Regions from separate parts of the Rhodococcus wratislaviensis genome, predicted to be linked through region 1. Evidence: riboswitches for the same ligand, from Rfam matches in the RefSeq annotation. Region 1 holds a riboswitch; each other region holds the start of a gene.

What was found. Region 1 has a riboswitch for cobalamin ahead of metE (5-methyltetrahydropteroyltriglutamate--homocysteine S-methyltransferase). Riboswitches for the same ligand answer to the same signal wherever they lie in the genome.
Region 2: linked by a shared signal. The riboswitch ahead of WKC72_RS29285 (ABC transporter substrate-binding protein) and the one ahead of metE (5-methyltetrahydropteroyltriglutamate--homocysteine S-methyltransferase) in region 1 are both predicted to bind cobalamin.
Region 3: linked by a shared signal. The riboswitch ahead of WKC72_RS38550 (CbtB domain-containing protein) and the one ahead of metE (5-methyltetrahydropteroyltriglutamate--homocysteine S-methyltransferase) in region 1 are both predicted to bind cobalamin.

The regions. Positions count from the first base shown of each region.
Region 1 covers NZ_CP150488.1:7,853,718-7,860,143, forward strand. The annotation lists gene WKC72_RS35895 (ABC transporter permease) at 1-253, shown strand, start outside; gene WKC72_RS35900 (sensor histidine kinase) at 273-1,388, shown strand; gene WKC72_RS35905 (response regulator) at 1,385-1,993, shown strand; cobalamin riboswitch at 2,118-2,327, shown strand; gene metE (5-methyltetrahydropteroyltriglutamate--homocysteine S-methyltransferase) at 2,454-4,715, shown strand; gene WKC72_RS35915 (helix-turn-helix transcriptional regulator) at 4,759-5,766, opposite strand; gene WKC72_RS35920 (GntP family permease) at 5,942-6,426, shown strand, end outside.
Region 2 covers NZ_CP150488.1:6,302,877-6,309,302, forward strand. The annotation lists gene WKC72_RS29280 (iron ABC transporter permease) at 1-1,061, opposite strand, end outside; gene WKC72_RS29285 (ABC transporter substrate-binding protein) at 1,058-2,053, opposite strand; cobalamin riboswitch at 2,147-2,281, opposite strand; gene WKC72_RS29290 (MMPL family transporter) at 2,382-4,502, shown strand; gene WKC72_RS29295 (SDR family oxidoreductase) at 4,535-6,426, shown strand, end outside.
Region 3 covers NZ_CP150488.1:8,433,710-8,440,135, forward strand. The annotation lists gene WKC72_RS38515 (amino acid permease) at 1-8, shown strand, start outside; gene WKC72_RS38520 (asparaginase) at 22-984, shown strand; gene WKC72_RS38525 (hypothetical protein) at 977-1,741, opposite strand; gene WKC72_RS38530 (carbonic anhydrase) at 1,801-2,427, opposite strand; gene WKC72_RS38535 (A/G-specific adenine glycosylase) at 2,528-3,406, shown strand; gene WKC72_RS38540 (alpha/beta fold hydrolase) at 3,419-4,174, opposite strand; gene WKC72_RS38545 (antibiotic biosynthesis monooxygenase) at 4,207-4,521, shown strand; cobalamin riboswitch at 4,573-4,705, shown strand; gene WKC72_RS38550 (CbtB domain-containing protein) at 4,728-4,922, shown strand; gene WKC72_RS38555 (CbtA family protein) at 4,913-5,707, shown strand; gene WKC72_RS38560 (DUF5996 family protein) at 5,719-6,426, opposite strand, start outside.

The DNA of each region.
Region 1 (6,426 bases):
CGTCATGCAGATCCTCGGCCCCGGACTCGCCGTGCTCGGCTTCGCGGGCGGGCTGTTCATGCCGCTGCAGGACGGTTCGGTGTGGGCGTCGATCGCGCAGTTCATGCCCACGTACGGGCTGAGTCAACTGGTGCACGCACCGCTCACCGGTGACGCGATGCAGTGGACGTGGCTCCTGAACGTCGCGGTGTGGCTGGCGATCTTCGTCGGCGGTGCGGCGTGGCGCTTCCAGCGCGACACCGAGCGAGTGTGACGGCGGTATCGTGACTGCCGTGACCACCACCGACGGCCCCGTCGTGACCAGACGATGGGGCCGTTTCGGATTCATTTTCGCCGCCGCGTGGACCGTCTTCCTCTTCCAGCCGTTCCTCGACGGGTGGGCCGCCCGCGATCAGGTCCGGGGCTGGATCGGGATGATCGCCACGCTGGCCTTCGCGGTGACGTACCTCGCGATGTTCCGGTGGTCGCATACCCGGCGCGCGCACAACGAGTTTCGGCCGCCGCTGAACCAGGCGGTGCCACTCGTGGTGGCGTTGTTCGGGCTCGCGGCCGTCATGGTGGTCGCCGTCGGATCGTCGGGGCTGTCCGCCTCCGTCTTCCTCGCCGTCTCCGCGGTCATGCTGTTCCCCGCGTGGCTCGGCGGGATCACCGCGCTGACCGTCGCAGTTCTCGTGGAAGCGATCTCCGCGGTGATGGACTGGGGGTCGGGCACCGGGCTCTCGCTGGGCGTGTGCGCGGCCGCATTCGCGATGTTCGGGGTGACCAAGCTGATCAACCGCAACATCGAACTGGTCCGGGAACGGGAAGCGAGCGAACGACTCGCCGTGCAGGAGGAACGCACCCGGATGGCCCGCGACCTCCACGACATCCTCGGGCACTCCCTCACCGTCATCACCGTCAAGGCCGAACTCGTGGGCCGGCTCCTCGACATCGACATCGACCGGGCGCGCACGGAAGTGGCGGACCTGGAACGCCTTTCCCGCGACGCGCTCGCGGATGTCCGGCAGGCCGTGCAGGGAATCCGGGGGCTGTCGCTTCCGGTGGAGATCGCCCGGGCCGGGGAAGCGTTGCGGTCGGCCGGAATCGAGGCCGAGCTGCCCAACAGCACCGAGTCGGTACCCACCGGCCTGCGCGAGTTGTTCGCGTGGACGGTCCGGGAGGGTGTCACGAACGTGGTCCGGCACAGCGGCGCGACGCACTGCTCCGTCACGGTGGGCGAACGCGAGGTCACCGTCGTCGACGACGGATCCGGCTGCAGTGAATCCGTGTACGGGAACGGGCTGGTGGGCCTTCGGGAGCGCGCCGCCGCCGCCGGAGCCCGGGTCGTCATCACCCACCCGCAACCGGGCGGATTCTCGTTGCACGTGCTGAAGGAAGAGGTCCCGTGACGATCCGGCTGCTGCTCGCCGACGATCAGGCACTCGTCCGCGGTGCCCTCGCCGCCCTCCTCGACCTGGAGGCGGACCTGACGGTCGTCGCGGAGGTCGGGCGCGGCGACGAGGTCGTCGCGGCGGCGCGCGAGCACTCCCCCGACGTCGCGCTCCTCGACGTCGAAATGCCCGGCCTGGACGGGATCGCCGCGGCCGCGGCATTACGGGCCGAGATGCCGCAGACCCGCGTCCTGATCGTGACGACGTTCGGCCGTCCCGGCTACCTGCGCAAGGCACTGCAGGCCGGTGCGTCGGGGTTCGTCGTGAAAGACACCCCGGCCCGGCAACTCGCCGACGCCGTCCGGCGCGTCCATGCCGGACTGCGCGTCGTCGACCCGGCTCTGGCCGCCGACAGTCTCGTCAGCGGGGAATCGCCGCTCACCGACCGGGAGACCGACGTGCTGCGGGCGGCGCGGGACGGTGCGCCGGTCGCCTCGATCGCGGCCGCGCTGTTCCTGTCCGCAGGTACCGTGCGCAACCACCTGTCCTCGGCGATCGGCAAGACCGGCGCCAGCACCCGCGCCGAGGCCGTCCGCGCCGCGGAGTCGAACGGCTGGCTGTAGGCGCTTCGCGCCCGTGAGTGCTTGACGAGTCCAGGGACCCCTTAACCGCGCACGGGCCGAAGGCCTATGCTGGCCTTGCAGCTGGTTCGCCCGGCACGGTCGTGAGGAGCCCCGAAGACCGCACCTGGCGTCGAAGCACGTCGGACTCCCCGGAGTTCGCGCGTGTGAGAGGGAACCCGGTGAAAATCCGGGACTGTCCCGCAGCGGTGAGCAGGAACGACCGCCGTCACCACGCACTGGGCAACCGCCTGGGAAGCGACGGCCACTAGGTCCGGTGTGATGTCACACCGGCTGCCTGCGAGTCCGAAGACCTGCCGACTGTGTCGGGCACGCCGTGCCCGACGGTTACCGCCTCGTGGATTGGGCGTGTAGACCTTCTCGCGCTGCAGCACGTCCCTGGGCTCGAGAGGTGTACCCGTTTGCCGGCGGTAGCCGTACCGCGTACGCAACTGGAGATACCGTGACACTCACTTTCACCGCGACCGTGCTGGGCTCACCTCGTATCGGTCTGAATCGCGAACTGAAGAAGGCCGTCGAGTCGTACTGGGCCGGCCGCCTCGACGCCGAAGGGCTCGACGCTCTCGCCCGGGATCTGCGACACCGGACCTGGACGAGCCTGCGCGACGCCGGGCTCGACTCAGTGCCCGTCAATACGTTCTCGTACTACGACCATGTGCTGGACACCGCGGCGATGCTCGGCGCCCTGCCCGACCGGGTCGCCGGCATCGGCAGCGACCTCGACCGCTACTTCGCCGCCGCCCGCGGCAACGACACGGTCGCCCCGCTCGAGATGACCAAGTGGTTCGACACCAACTACCACTATCTGGTGCCGGAGATCTCCCCGACGACGACGTTCGCCCTCGACCCGTCGAAGGTGCTCCGCGAACTCGAAGAGGCACGCGCCCTGGGCATTCCGGCCCGCCCGGTGGTGGTGGGACCGGTCACGTTCCTGCTGTTGTCGAAGGCCGTCGGCTCGGACGCACCCCTCCTCGACCGCCTCGACGAACTCGTCCCGCTGTATGCGGACCTGCTCGGTCAGCTCGCCGACGCGGGCGCCGAGTGGGTGCAGATCGACGAGCCTGCGCTCGTCGCCGACCGCACACCGGAGGAGATCGCGGCGGCCAAGCGGGTCTACGACCGGTTGTCCGCGCTGGAGTCTCGACCGGCGATCCTCGTCGCGTCCTACTTCGGCAGCCTCGGCGACGCACTTCCCGCGATCGCATCGACCGGTGTCGAGGGGATCGCGATCGATCTGGTCGCCGGATCCGACACTCTCGCCACGGTTCCCGATCTGACCCGCAAGCACGTCGTCGCCGGCGTCGTCGACGGACGCAACATCTGGCGCACCGACCTGGACGCGGCACTGGCTTCGCTCGGCACGCTGCTGGGAAGTACCGGTTCGCTCGCCGTGTCGACGTCGTGCTCGCTGCTGCACGTCCCGTACACGCTCGACGCGGAGACCGGCCTCGACAAGGCGCTGCGGTCGTGGCTGGCGTTCGGCACCGAGAAGGTCCGCGAGGTCGTCACGCTCGGCACCGCACTGACCAGCGGTCGCGAGTCCGTCGAGGACGAGTTCGCGCTCGCCCGCGCGGCAGCGTCCACTCGCAGCACGGACCCGCGTCTGCACGACGCCACGGTCCGTGCCCGGCTGGACGCGCTCACCGCGGCCGATCCGGGGCGCAGTCCCGCGGCGGAACGTCGGGAAGCCCAGTCGGCGCTGTCGCTTCCGGTGCTGCCGACCACCACGATCGGCTCCTACCCGCAGACGACGCAGATCCGCGTCGCACGCGCGGCGCGGCGCAAGGGTGAGATCGACGAGGCCGAGTACCTGAACCGGATGCGCGCCGAGGTCGCCGATGTGGTTGCGCTGCAGGAGAAGCTGGACCTCGACGTGCTGGTGCACGGCGAACCGGAACGCAACGACATGGTGCAGTACTTCGCCGAACAGTTGGACGGGTTCTTCGCGACGGACAACGGCTGGGTGCAGTCGTACGGCAGCCGCTGCGTCCGCCCGCCGATCCTGTACGGCGACGTGCGGCGCAGCACCCCGATGACCGTCGAATGGATCACGTACGCGCAGTCGCTCACGCAGCGTCCGATGAAGGGAATGCTGACCGGTCCGGTGACGATCCTGGCGTGGTCGTTCGTGCGCGACGACCAGCCGCTGGCCGACTCGGCCAATCAGGTGGCGCTGGCGATCCGCGACGAAACGGTGGACCTGCAGGGTGCGGGCATCCGGATCGTCCAGGTGGACGAGCCCGCGCTGCGCGAACTGCTGCCGCTGCGGGCCGCGGATCAGCCGGCCTACCTCGACTGGTCGGTCGGGGCGTTCCGTCTCGCGACGTCGGGTGTCTCGGACTCGACGCAGATCCACACCCACCTCTGCTATTCGGAGTTCGGTGAGGTCATCGAGGCCATCGCGAGGCTCGACGCCGACGTCACCTCCATCGAGGCTGCGCGCTCGCACATGGAGGTCCTCGACGACCTCAACGCCGTCGGCTTCGATCTCGGCGTCGGCCCGGGCGTGTACGACATCCACTCGCCGCGGGTGCCCGGTGTCGAGGAGATCGCGGCGTCGTTGCGGGAGGCGCTGAAGGCGGTGTCGGTGGAACGGCTGTGGGTCAACCCCGACTGCGGGCTGAAGACCCGTGGCCCCGCCGAGGTCGAGGCGTCGCTGCGCAACCTCGTCGACGCGGCGAAGCTGGTCCGCGCGGAGCTGTAGGCGGCTCCGCCGCCCGTGAGTGGTTGAGGAGTCCCTGGACTCGTCAACCACTCACGGGGCCGAAGGCCCTGGTCTGCGACGGATTCTCACCGAACCGGCGTCGGTAGGCCGCCGCGAAGAGACCGAGGTTGACGTACCCCCACGCGCCGGCGATCGAGGCGACGGTCGCACCCGGCGATGCGGTGAGCAGTTCCTCCCGGATGCCCTGAAGCCGCTGCTCACGCACGTACTCGGCCGGGGTGGTGTCCAGGTATTTCCGGAACGACCCGGACAGGGTGCGGACGCTGACACCCACCGCGTCGGCGATGTCGGAGGAGGTCGGCAGTTCGCGGGCGTACTCCCGGATGTACTGGACGGCGTGCCGCACATAGCCGGGCGCCGCCGGACCGGTGGACCTGTCCGGGTCCACTCCGGCGCGAGCCGCCCATTCGGTGAGCAGGTGACCGACGAGCAACTCCTGCAGGTTGAGCCCGATGCGCCCCTCGGTGGCGTGTCCCGGTAGCTCTCCCGTCGTCCGCATCGCGTACCCGAGGAGCGCCTGCCAGCCGGATCCACCGCCCCCGATGACGCATTTGCGTTGCCAGAGAACATCTCCGGGGTCGAATCCCCACCACCGCACAGCCGTGTCGGCGAGCAACGTGTGGGGAACGGTGAGATTGAGCTGGACGTGGTCGGGAGAGAACTCGACGAGGTAGTCGACGCGACTGCAGTCGGCGACGAACGTGTCACCAGACGGCGTGTCCGCGGTGGCGTCGTGGTCGAGGTGGTGCCGGGCGTTGCCCCGAATGGTCGTGAGAACGAGCGCGTTTCCGGCGTCGGACGAGAAGTCGCCGACCGAGACGGGGATTCCGTAGGAGAACCGGGTGACCGTGATGTCGCCGATCGTCGTGGAGTACATGCTCGATCGGGGTGACAGTCCGACACCGAGCGGACGCACGACGTAGGGCATGTACATGCGGTCGGACCAGAGCTGGATCTCACTCCAGTCCTCCGACGTCCTGCGCTCGGCGGCCGGCGGCCGTCCCACCGCAAACGGATCCAGCGCGACCATGCGTCGAGTATCCCACCCACAGGGCCTTCGGCCCCGTGCGCCTTTCTGGTTGCCGGAACAACCGGACAGGCGCACGAGGCCGGAGGCCCATTGCTTATATCGTGAGTGTGTGCTCATAATATGGGTGTACCTGTGACACCAGTCACTGCCCCGCCTCCTCGATAAGGACGCGCACATGTCAGACGTAGCAATCCTGATCAACACCACGGTCGCCGTTGCGGCGGTCGTTCTGATGATCGTGCGTTTCAAGTTCAACCCAGTGGTGTCACTGGTCGTCGGATCCGCCTACCTCGGACTCACGACGGGACTCGGCACGGCCGAAACGGTGGAAGTCATCAGCACCGGTTTCGGCGACATCATGGCCGAAGTGGGACTCCTGATCGCCTTCGGCGTCCTGATGGGCGCCATGTTGAAAGAAATGGGCGCGATCCAGCGCCTGGTCGGAACACTTCTGCGGGTGTTTGGACCGAAACGAATGCCCTATGCGATGTCGCTGACGATCGCGACGTTGCTGCAGTCCATCTTCCTCGACGTCCTGCTCGTCATCTCGGCGCCGCTCGCCCGCAACCTCGCACCGAAGGTCGGCCGGGTCGGAACCGCACGCATGGCCACCGCCCTCGCCATCGGCCTGGAGTGCGGCATCGTCCTCATGGTTCCCGG
Region 2 (6,426 bases), 1.6 Mb from region 1:
TAGAGCATCCACACGAAGATCGGCGCTCCCACGAGCGCGGTGACGACGCCCACCGGGACCTCGATGCTCCGCGCGACCGACCGCGCGGCCGTGTCCGCCGCGACCATCGCGATCGCGCCGAGGAATGCGGCGACGGGCAGCAGCCTGACCGCCCGGGCGCCCACGACGTACCCGGCCAGGTGCGGCACCAGCAGGCCGATGAAGCCGATGCCGCCGGCGACGGACACCGCGGCCCCGGCCAGCATCGACACCCCGAGCAACTGCAGCACGCGGAAGCGCCGCACGTTCATGCCGAGGGCGGCGGCGCCGTCGTCACCCGCCTGCAGCAGGTCGATACGGCTCGCGCTCAGCATCATCGCCGCCCCGACTGTCCCGAGAGCCACGGCCGGGAAGATCGCCGTCGACCAGCGCGAGTCGCCGAATCCGCCCGCCAGCCAGTGCATCACCGAACTCAGTTGATGCTCGTCGGCGACGACCAGGATCGAGAAGGTGATGAGAGCCGAGAACACCTGCGCCGACGCGACACCCACGAGGATGACCGCCGTCGGCTGCGGATACCGTCCGCCGATCGCCAGCGACAGGAACAGCGGCACCAGCGCGCCCAGGAACGCCGCGACGGGAATGGTGAACGCGCCGAGCGCTCCCACCCCGAGCCCGAGCACCGTCACCACCACCACGCCGAAACCCGCCCCCGAGGACACACCGAGCAGGTAGGGATCGGCCAGTGGATTGCGCGTCACCGCCTGTGCCACGGCGCCGGCCAGGGCCAGCGCCGCCCCGACAGCCGCCGCGGTCAGCGCCCGCGGCAGCCGGGAGTCGAGGACGATCGATTCCCGCGCCTGCGACCACCAGGACTCGAATGCACCGGGGGCCAGCCGGTGCGCGACGATCGCCCAGACGTCGCCGACCGGGATGCGCACCGAACCGAACGACACCGCGAGTCCGACGACGAACAGAGTCGTCAGCGCGAGCAGCACCATCAGGCCCGCGAAACCGAGGCGTGCGCGGGCCGGGTGCGGCGCCTGCACCGCTGGCGCCGCGCGTTCTGCGGTGACGGTCATCGCGCGCCGACGACGTCCGGATGCAGTGCCCGCGCGATCGTCTCCACCGACCGCACCAGGCGCGGGCTCTCGAAGAAGTCGTCGAGCGGGACCACCACGAACCGGCCTGCCTTCACCGCGGGCGTCGTCGACATGATCGGGTGCGACTTCAGGAAGTCGATCTTCGCCTGCGCACTCGTCGTGCCGTAGTCGAGGACGACGATCGCCTCCGGGGCGCGTTCACCGATGATCTCCCAGGTGGACTTCGAATACGGCTTCTCCCCCTCGGCGAAGAGGTTGGCCGCACCCGCGTGGTCCGCGATGAGCTGGCCGACTCCCACCCCGCCGATCGTCAGCGGGACGTCCTCGCCGGAATCGTAGAAGAACGTGGGAACCGGGGCGGTGCCGGCGATCTCGTCGCGCACGGCCCGCAGTCCGGACGTCACCCGGTCGGTGATCGCCCGCGCCTCGTCGGGGACTCCGAGGATCTCGCCGAGCTGCGTGTAGTCGCTGCGCAGCAGACCGATGTCGGGGAATCCCTGCCCGCAGTACTCGGAGAACAGGAAGGTGGGAATGCCCTGGTCGCCGAGGGATTCGCGCGACCGCCCCGCCTTCTCGTCGAACGCGCTCCGCATTCCGCCGACCACCAGGTCGGGGTCGAGGTCGAGGATCTGTTCCCGGGTCGGGTATTCCTTCGCGAGTTTCGGGATCTTCGCGAAGGCGTCCGCGAACTCCGGCAGCGGGGTCGCGTCGCCGTACCCCGTGCCGACGATGCGGTCGCCGGCCCCCATCTCGATCAGCACCTCGGTGACGTGATCGTTCATGCTGACGATGCGCTGCGGCGGGGCGTCGAACGTCTCCGTTCGATCGCAGTTGGTGACGGACACCGGCTCGGCGAAGGATTCGGCGGAAGCGGTCTGCCCCACGGACTCCCCGCGCGAACAACCGGCGACCAGCAGCGCGGCCACCGCGAGCGTGACCAGACCGGTACTTCTGAACAACTGACCGTGCATGTAAACCTCATTGCGGCTCAGAGCCACGAATGAGAAGTCAGCAGACGCCTGTTCGGCGCCTGCAGGACTCCGCTTCGTAGACCACGACGAAAAGGATGTCGCACACCCCACGCCGGGTAATCGGGCTCGCCACCGAAAGGATCTGGTGGCCTACCGTTGCGGGTCAGCGCCGGATTCGGACCGGCTTCCCCCGTGCGTGTGGCTGCAAGTGCGATGCCGAGTATGCACGATTTGCCGGGAGCCGCATCACACCCCCGTCGGTGACACCCCGATCCGCACTACAGTCGGCAGTCGCAGCTGCCCGCCCCAGACACGCCGGAGATGACGCATGACACGTTGGGCCTCGACCGTTGTTTCACGCAAATGGTGGGTCCTGAGCCTCGCCGTCGTCGCCGTCCTGGTGAGCGGCGCGTGGGGCACCGGTGTCTTCGCGAAACTCAGCTCGGGCGGGTTCACCGATCCCGGTAGCGAATCCGCCGAGGTGGCCCGGATCGTCCAGGACAACCTGGGTCCGCAGACACCCGACATCATCGCCATCTACACCGCACCCGACGGAAAGACCCTGGACGACATCGGCCCCGAGGTCACCGCGAGCCTCGACCGGTTCGCCGCCGAGGTGCCGACGTATTCGGTGACGTCCTACTGGACCGCGGACGCGGCCAGGAAGCAGCTGATGGTGTCGGAGGACGGCACCAAGGCGTCCGCCGCGATCACCGTCGACCCGGACGCCGGAATCACCGCCGCCACGTTCGACGACCTGCTGCCGAAGCTCGCGGTGGAGGGCATCGACACCGAGTTCGCGGGCAATTCGGTGGTGGGTGTGGCGTTCAACAACCGGCTGCAACAGGACCTGGTGCTGGCCGAGGCGATCGCGCTCCCGATCACTCTCGTGTTGCTGGTCTTCATCTTCGGCGGGCTGGTGGCCGCCGCCGTTCCGGTGTTCGTCGGGCTGCTCTCGATCTTCAGCGCCCTGGCCACCCTGCGCCTGCTGACCCTGTTCACCGACGTCAGTTCGTTCGCGATCAACGTGGCGTCCCTACTCGGCCTCGGGCTCGCGATCGACTACGGCCTGTTCATCGTCGGACGTTTCCGCGAGGAACTCGAGTCCGGCGCAGACGTCGCCGAGGCGACCCGGCGCACCGTCCTGACCGCAGGTCGCACCGTGTTGTTCTCCGGTCTGCTTCTCGTGTGCGCGTTCTCGGGCATGCTCGTGTTTCCGCAGGACGTGATCAAATCGCTCGGGTTCGGTGCGATGGCCGCGGTCGCGAGCGCGGCCCTGCTGTCGCTCACCGCGGTCCCGGCGCTGCTCGCGATCCTTGGTCATCGCATCAACGCGCTGACCTGGCGCAAGGATGCGGCGCAGCGCGGGGAGGTTCGCGCCCGCACGTTCTGGGGCTCCGTCGTCACCTGGGTGATGCGCCGGCCGGTCGCCATCGCGGTCGGCATCGTCGCGGGGTTGATGGTCCTCGCGTCGCCACTGCTCAGCGCGTCACTCGGCGAGGTCACGTACACGGCGCTGCCGGAGAACGATCCTGCCCGCATCGCCACCGACACGCTCACCACCGAATTTCCCACCACCGGAAACGGCGCCACCCTCATTCTCCGGGGCACCGACGGCAGCGCCCCCACGGCCGCCGACGGCGCCGCGGTCGCCCAGGCCGCGGGCCGGGTGGAGGGCATCGGGGCCGCCACCGTCGTCGCGTCCGGCAACGAACTGGTCGCGGTCCAGGCCGTCTACGCCGAGGGAGTCACCACCGACGACCAGAGCGCCGCGGTGGACGGTCTCCGTGCCATCTCGCCGCCCGAGGGAACCGAACTCCTCGTCGGCGGCGGTCAGGCGACCGTCGACGACGGCAACGCCGCGATCGTGCACTGGATGCCGGTCATGATCGCCATCATGGTGGGTTCGACGCTCGTGCTGCTGTTCCTGGCGTTCGGCTCGGTGGTGCTGCCGATCAAGGCGGTCGCGATGGCGGGGTTGAGCCTCGCCGCCACGTTCGGTGTGCTCACGTGGATCTTCGAGCTGGGTCACGGCGCGAGTCTGCTCGGGGTCAGTCCGGCACCGCTCGAGGCGACGTTCGTGGTCCTCATCCTCGCCGTGGTCTTCGGCCTGTCGACCGACTACGAGGTGTTCCTGATGTCACGCATGGTCGAGGCGCACGAGGCGGGCGCGACCACGGAGGAGGCGGTGCGCTTCGGCACCGAGCGCACGGGCCGCATCGTGACGGCCGCGGCGCTGCTGCTCGTGGTGGTGACCGGAGCGTTCACCATCTCCGGTCTGTCGATCATGAGGTTCCTCGGTGTGGGCATGATCGTCGCGCTCCTCGTCGACGCGACGGTGGTCCGCATGCTCCTCGTTCCGTCCCTCGTGAAGCTGATGGGCGAGGCCAACTGGTGGGCTCCGGCCTGGATGAAGAAGGTGCACGCCAAGGTGGGTCTCGGCCACTAGTGCATTATCTTACTTTGGAGTAAGTTCGGGTCATGGCCACCTACCTCGTCACCGGCGGGACCGGATTCCTGGGTCGGCACGTGCTGCCCCTGATCCTCGACCGCGACGCATCAGCCGAGATCCACGTCCTCGTCCGGCGCGCGTCCGTCGCGCGGTGGGAGGCGCTCATGGACGGCATGCCCGGCGGCGAGCGGGTGCATCCGCTGATCGGCGACCTGACCGAGCCCGGCCTCGGAATCACCTCTGCGCCGGCGGCCGATCACGTCGTGCACCTCGGAGCGATCTACGACCTCACGGCGGGCGACGAACAGGCCACCACGAACGTCGACGGCACCCGCTCGGTGATCGCGCTGGCACGGGAACTCGATGCGACTCTGCACCACGTCTCGTCCATCGCCGTCGCGGGGGATCACGAGGGTCCGTTCAGGGAAACCGATTTCGATCTCGGGCAGGGATTCCCCACCCCGTATCACCGCACCAAATTCGAGGCAGAGAGGCTGGTCCGGGACGCCGAGGGCCTGCGGTGGCGCATCTACCGCCCCTCCGCGGTGGTCGGCAGTTCGGTCACGGGCGAGATGGACAAGATCGACGGCCCGTACTACCTCTTCCCCGCCGTCGCGGCGCTCGCGAAACTCCCCTCGGCCCTGCCCGTGGCCGTCCCCCGGATCGGATCGACCAACGTCGTACCCGTCGACTACGTGGCGGCGGCCATCGTGGAGTTGATGTCGGCGCCGGGACGGGACGGCCAGACGTTCCATCTCGTCAATCCGCGTCCCCAGCCGGTCCGCGAGATCTACGCCGCGCTCGCCGAGGCCGCCGGCGCTCCGCATGCCGCAGCCGACCTGCCCGGCGGCCTGGTTCGCCCCTTCCTCACTCCCACCCCCGACTCGGCCCTCGACACGGGCCGCAAGGTGGTGCTGAGCGCCCTCGGCATCCCTCCGGTGCTCGTCGAGAACATGACCCTGCCCACGGTGTTCGTGAACGACGACACGCGGGAGGCGCTGCGCGGCACAGGCATCGACGTCCCGCGGTTCGCGTCGTACGCCGACAGGCTGTGGTCGTACTGGCGCGAGAACCTCGATCCGGATCGGGCGCGCCGGCCCCATCCCGCCGGACCGCTCGTGGGCAGGCACGTGGTGATCACCGGGGCGTCGTCCGGCATCGGCCGGAGTTCCGCGATCGCGACGGCCCGCAAGGGGGCGAAGGTGATTCTCCTCGCCCGGCGCACCGAGGAACTCGACGCCGTGGTGGCCGAGATCCGCGCGACGGGCGGCGAGGCCTACGGCTACCCCTGCGACATCACCGACGACGAGTCGGTCGAGCACACCGTCAAAGCCGTTCTCGCCGAACATGATCACGTCGACATGCTCGTCAACAACGCCGGCCGGTCGATCCGTCGGGGCCTGTACCACTCGACGGACCGGATGCACGATTTCGAGCGGACCATGGCCGTCAACTATTTCGGCGCGGTCCGGCTCGTCCTCGCCTTCCTCCCGCAGATGCGCGAGCGGCGATTCGGGCACATCGTCAACATCAGCAGCGCCGGGGTCCAGGGCGCGACGCCGCGGTTCGCCGCCTACGTCGCCAGCAAGTCGGCCCTCGACGGCTTCACCGACGTCGCGGCGTCCGAAACCCTCTCGGACGGAATCACGTTCACCACCATCCACATGCCACTGGTCGAGACGCCGATGATCGCGCCCACCGGGCGGTACAACGTCGGACCGATCACCTCCCCGGAGAAGGCGGCCGCAATGGTCGTCCGGGCGCTCATCGAACGGCCCAAGCGCATCGACGTCCCGACCGGCACGCTCGGGGAACTCGGCCACGTCTTCGCACCCGCCGTCAAGGATCGCGTGATGCACCAGATGTATCGCATGTTCCCCGATTCCCCGGCGGCGAAGGGGCAGAGCACGGACGACGCGGC
Region 3 (6,426 bases), 580 kb from region 1:
CCGTTTAGCGAAAGGACAACTGTGCCGAAAGTCGCCGTCGTCACCACCGGAGGGACGATCGCCAGCAGGCGGGACGGGCAGGGTGTCAGCAGACCGGTGGTCGCAGGCCCGGACCTGCTGGGCAGTGCGTGGACCGGGACGGAACTCCGTGTCGTCGACGTGATGTCGAAGGACAGTTCGAGCATGACGTTCGCCGATATGGACCGGGTCCGCGACGCCGTCACCACGGAACTGCGCGACCCCGAACTCGATGCGGTGGTCGTGCTCCACGGAACCGACACCATGGAGGAGACCGCATTCCTGGTCGACCTCCACCACGCCGACCCGCGGCCGGTGGTGTTCACGGGTGCGCAACGCACCTTCGACCACCCGGACTCCGATGCCCAGGCCAATCTGGCCGACGCGGTCGCCGCGGGATCGGACCCCGCTCTGCGCGGAGCGGGTGTCCTCATCGCGTTCGGAGGCGCCCTGCACCGGGCGTCGGGAACGCGGAAGGTCGACACGACGTCACTCGACGCGTTCCGATCCGTCCACCCCGCCGGTGACCACTCGCGGCGAAGCCTCGATCCGCTGCCGTGGCATCCGATCTCCGGAACCCGTGTCGACATCGTCGCCGCCTACCCGGGGGCCGACCGCGTCCAGATCGACGCGTGCCGGGCTGCCGGCGCCCAGGGGCTGGTGCTCGACGGCCTCGGATCCGGGAACGCGAACCCGGCGATCGTCGAGGCGGTCCGGGACTGCGCGTCCGCCGGGATCCCGGTCGTGGTCACCACCCGGGTGCCGCAGGGCCCGACCTCCGCCACGTACGGCGGTGGGGGCGGCGGGCACGACCTCGTCTCGGCGGGCGCACTGTTCTCCACCGACCTCAGAGCAGGTCAGGCCCGCATCCTTCTCGCGGCGCTGCTCGCCGACCCCGAGCACACCGACCTCGACAAGGAATTCGATCGACGCTCGCGCATCGATCCCGCACCGAGGATCAGCTGAGGTTGAACGGCTCCGGCGCGCTGCGGAGCTGACCCAGCTGACCGACGACCGTGTACGCGCCGGGCCCCACCGGATCACGCTGGGGTTCCGGTTGCGTCAGGCAGTCGGGGGCGGAGGTCTTGGCCGACCATTTCACGGTGAACTGAGCCTGCTCGCCGGGCGCGAGGGTGCGCACGTCGGCCGCGGACTGCGGGAAGCAGTCGATGTTGGACCACAGCCGCACGGCACCGTCGATCGTGTAGACGAGCACCTGCTGGAGGCTGCTGCCCAGATCGCGTTCGCACGGTGTGGTGCCGATGTTGGTGACGACCGTCGTGAAGCTCGGCTCCTCACCCGCCAGGTACGTCGGCTTGTCGGCGGCCACCTTGATGGCCAGCGACTGGTCGGGGCACTGTCCCGCGGCGACCGGCTGGCCGCTGGCAGCCGCGCTGCTCGAGGCGCCGCTGCTCGACGCCCCCGACGAACTGGACGTGCCCGAGGAGGCCTCGCCGCCGGCGGCAGCGGCGCCACCGCCGCCGCCACCGGAACCGCCCGAACTGCCGCTGGACGTGGACGAACCCGAGGCTGTCGGGGAAATCGACACAGGAGTGGTCAACGAGGAACTCGCTGCCGCCGGATCCGTCTCGGAGTCACCGCCACCACGAAGCGAGTTGATCAACCACACCACGAGCAGCAACACGACGATGGCGCCGCCGATCGCCAGCGCCCTGCGGCGCCAGTAAATCTCGGGGGGCAACGGTCCATTCGGTTCCAGCACGACGTCAACGGTAGTTCGGCGTCGCGCGGCAACGGCTCAGCGGGTGCGGCGTGTCGCGGTCAGTCCGTGAGCTCACCGATGTCGCCGACGGCGCCCTGCAGGTGGGTGCGGCCGTCGGACAGCTTGTACGTGACACCCGCGATGGCGCACGCGCCGCTCTCCACCTTCTCCGCGATGATGCGCGACCGCTGCATGAGCAGGGCCCCGGTCTCCACCACGTGGCGGCCCTCGAGTTCGTCGACGGTACTGAGGCCCTCGCGGCGTCCCATGAGGATCGACGGCGCGACCCGTTCCACGATGCTGCGGATGAATCCGGGCGGCACGTTGCCGTCGTCGAGCGCGTCGAGCGTCGCCTTGACGGCACCGCAGCTGTCGTGTCCGAGCACGACGATGAGCGGCACGTTCAGCACGCCGACGGCGTACTCGATGGACCCGAGCACGGCGTCGTCGATCACGTGACCGGCGGTGCGGACGACGAACATGTCGCCCAGACCCTGGTCGAAGATGATTTCGGCGGCGACGCGGGAGTCTCCGCATCCGAACAGGACGGCCGTGGGGTGCTGGCCGCCGACGAGCTTCGCGCGATCGGCGATGCCCTGGCTGGGATGGAGCGAGGTACCGCTCACGAATCTGTCGTTACCCTGACGCAGGGCTTTCCACGCGGACACGGGGTTGGAATTAGGCATGGGATCATTGTGCACCGGGCATGTCGCACCGTCGCGACGGGAATGTGACGACCGCGGAAAATCTGTTTCCCCCGTGAACGAAGGGACTTGTGAGGACGAAGTGGCCGTTGACTCCTCCGCGCTGATCAACTGGTACGACGTACAGGCCCGGGATCTGCCGTGGCGCCGCGACGGCGTCACCGCCTGGCACATCCTGATGAGCGAGATCATGCTGCAGCAGACGCCCGTCGTCCGGGTGGCCCCGATCTGGGAGGAATGGGTGCAGCGCTGGCCCGTCCCGTCCCGCATGGCCGCGTCGAGTCAGGCCGACGTACTGCGCGCGTGGGGCAAGCTGGGCTACCCGCGCCGCGCGCTGAGGCTCCACGAGTGCGCCGGAGTACTGGCCGCCGAGCACGGCGACGTGGTTCCGAGCGACGTCGACACTCTCCTCGGCCTGCCCGGTATCGGTGCCTACACCGCGCGGGCCGTCGCCTGCTTCGCCTACGGACAGCGGGTCCCCGTCGTCGACACGAACGTCCGGCGGGTGGTCGCCAGGGCCGTGCACGGAAGCGCCGAGCCGGGAAATCCGTCGACCACGCGTGACCTCGCCGACGTGTCCGCGCTGCTCCCCAGGACCCGCGCGCGGGCCGCCACGTTCTCCGCGGCCCTGATGGAACTCGGGGCCACCGTGTGCACCGCCCGCTCGCCCGAATGCGCTCGCTGCCCGCTGCCGAGCTGCGCCTGGCTGGACGCCGGACGTCCCGCGCACACCGGCGAGCGCCGGAAGGTCCAGAAGTTCGCAGGCACCGACCGTCAGGTGCGCGGCAAGCTCATGGCCGTACTCCGTGAGAGCTCCGCCCCCGTCGAACGGGTCCGGCTCGACCAGGTGTGGCCGGGCGATCCGGGCCAACGCGACCGCGCCCTCCATTCCCTGCTGATCGACGGACTCGTCGAGCAGACCGAAAACGGGCTCTTCGCCCTCGCGGGCGAGGGAAGCTAACCCCCGGTCGGCTCAGCCGAGCCCGTCGAGGAATGCCTCGACCACTTTCCGGTACTGCTCCGGCTGGTCGTCGTGGACGAGGTGACCGGCCTGCTCGATGCGGACGTACTGGGCGCCGGGATGCCGCTCCGCCATGGTCCGCATCTGACCGTCGGGGGTGATCGTGAACTCCCCCTCGATCAGCAGGGCCGGCACCGTGATCGACTCCCACTGGTCCCAGAAGTGCCTGCCGCCCCACTCCTCGGAGATGTCGCGGAACGTGTCGACGTCGCCGTGCAGGTACCAGCCGTCGGCGCGCTTCTCGAACGAATCCAGGAAGTACTGTCCGGCAACCGGACCGAAGAACTCGAAGAGGTCTTCCCGCGTCGTGAACGGCTGCGGCCAGTTCGAGATCATCGCCGCCCAGTCCGCGGCGGTCCGGCCACGGAAGTCGGGGGCCATGTCTTCGAGGACGAGCGCCGACACCTTCTCGGGGTGTTCGGCGGCCAGGCACCACGCGTGCAGGGCGCCCATCGAGTGACCGATCACCACCCACGGTTCGGCGAAGGGTGCGAGTGCTGCGACGAGGTCTTCCACGAACGCTTCCGTCGTCAGCTGCGCGGGTGCGGGCCTGCCGTGACCTGCGGCGTCGAACGTGAAGACGTGGCCGTGCTCGCGCAGCCACGACACGTGCCGCCCCCACGTCCGGGCGCTGCCCATCAGCCCGTGCAACAGCAGAATCGGCTGTCCCGCCCCACCCTCGTCGTGCAACGCACTCTCACCCGCCACCCCTCCGACGCTAGCGGAGTAATCTCGCCCGCATGGCAGTGGTGAAGATCAACGCAATCGAAATCCCCGAGGGCGCGGGCCCCGAACTCGAGAAGCGCTTCGCAGCGCGCGCGCACGCCGTGGAGAACTCCCCCGGCTTCCTCGGATTCCAGCTTCTGCGCCCCGTCAAGGGCGAGAACCGCTACTTCGTCGTCACCCAGTGGGAGAGCGAAGAGGCATTCGCGGCGTGGCGCGACGGTCCGGCCCGGGAAGCACACGCGGGTGAGCAGAAGAAGCCGGTTGCGTCCGGAGCTTCGCTGCTCGAGTTCGAGGTCGTTCTCGACGTCGCGGCAGCGAACAAGAGCTGAGAGACGGGGCCGAGCGGGAAGATTGACACGACGGCCCGCCGGGTGCAAAAGTTCGCAGGACAAAGCGATGGTTCGGCAGGAATCCGGTGCAATCCCGGAGCGGTCGCGCCACTGTAAATCGGAGTAGTCCTTCACGGGAGCCACCCGACAGCCAGATACTGCGGCCATCGCCTGGACCTAGGGGACGCGAAATCCCAGGAGGAACTATGGCACTCGCCTACGCACCCGGCTCGTCGGTCGATACGACCCGTCTCGCCGTCATCTCTTTCGCGATCGTTCTGTTCGCGATGCTCGCTCTCTATCTCGTGGGATTCGACCAGGGCGCGATTTCGCGCAGTGGCATGTACATGCACGAATTGATGCACGACGGCCGCCACCTCCTGGGTCTGCCATGCCACTGACCGATTCCTTCGCAAAACTCCTCATCCGCGGCCTGCTGGCCGGTCTGATCGCAGGCATCCTGGCCGGTGGCGTCGCCTTCGTCCTCGGTGAGTCGCACATCGATGCGGCCATCGCCATCGAAGAGTCGAACAGCGCCGCCGAAGCCGACGTCCACTCGCACGACGCCACGCAGGCAGAGGAGCCGGCCGGGCACTCGCACGACGAGGAAGAGGCACTGGTCAGCCGTGACGGACAGCGTTTCGGACTGTTCCTCGCCACGTCCCTCGCGGGCCTGGCACTGGGAGCAATCTTCGCCGTCGTCGCGAATTACGCGCGTCGGGTGACGACGCTGTCGGGACCGTTGCTCGGGCTGACACTGGCCACATTGGGCTGGTTGGCAATCGAGGCGGTGCCGTTCTTCAAGTACCCCGCCAACCCGCCCGCTGTCGGAGACCCCGAAACGATCACCCAGCGAACCTGGCTGTGGCTCGCCGCAGTCGTGCTGGGCTTGCTCGCGGTGGTGGCCTCCGTCTTCGCGGCGAAGGCCGTCGCAGCTCAGGAGTTCCTGTCGGTGCGGATCGCGGCACCGGTTCTCGCCTTCCTCGTGGTGGTGACCGTCGGCTACCTCGTACTGCCCACCGTCAACGAAGTGGGCGACGACTTCCCCGCAGTGCTGCTGTGGCAGTTCCGCCTTTCGTCCCTCGCGACTCAGGCCACGTTGTGGCTGGTTCTCGGACTGGCGTTCGCGTTCCTCACGGAGCGCGCCACCCGGGCTACGACGCCCGCGCCGGCGAACGCCGCCTGACCCACAGGGCGTCAGCGGGATTTGTCCCATCGGGCCGGGTCCGCCTCCAGGGCGGCCCGGTCCCAGCCACCCCGCTCGGCGGCCGCGTCGTATGTGCTGTGCAGGAACTTCAGCAGTGCGGCATCGGGATCGTCCGCGGTGCGGACGGTTTCGTACGGCAGCAGGAACTGCCCGTTCTCCTTGCTGTAGAAAGCTCCGTCGGGCCCGACCGGGTAGTCGGCGAAGCCATCGGGTTCCGGGTAGGCGTACGCGTAGAACGCACCTTCGACGCCACCACCGGGCCAGAAACCGCAGCTGCTCAGCTCGTGCGAGTAGCCCTCGACCATCACCCAGTCTCCGCAGTTCGGTGCTCCCCCAGGGTGAGTCGGTGCGGTTCGCCCGGAGAACCGCGTACAGGCCAGGTCGAGCGCACCCCAGAAGAAGTGCACGGGACTGACCTTCCCGATGAAATGGGAACGGAACTCGTGCAGGACGCGGTCCGCCTGCACGAGCTGCCGCCAGAACTGGTGCACCGCCTGACCGTCGTACGAACAGTGCTGGGTGTCCTCCGCGAACGGGACGGCGGGGTCCACCTCGTTGGGCCGGGCCAGAATGGTCGTCACCACACCCAATTCGGCCAGCGTGTCCATCGTCTCCGCATAGAAATCGGCCACCGACTTCGGTTCGAGGGCAACCGTCCCGGTGCCGCCCGTGCTCGTGCGGATCACCAGTTGATGCTC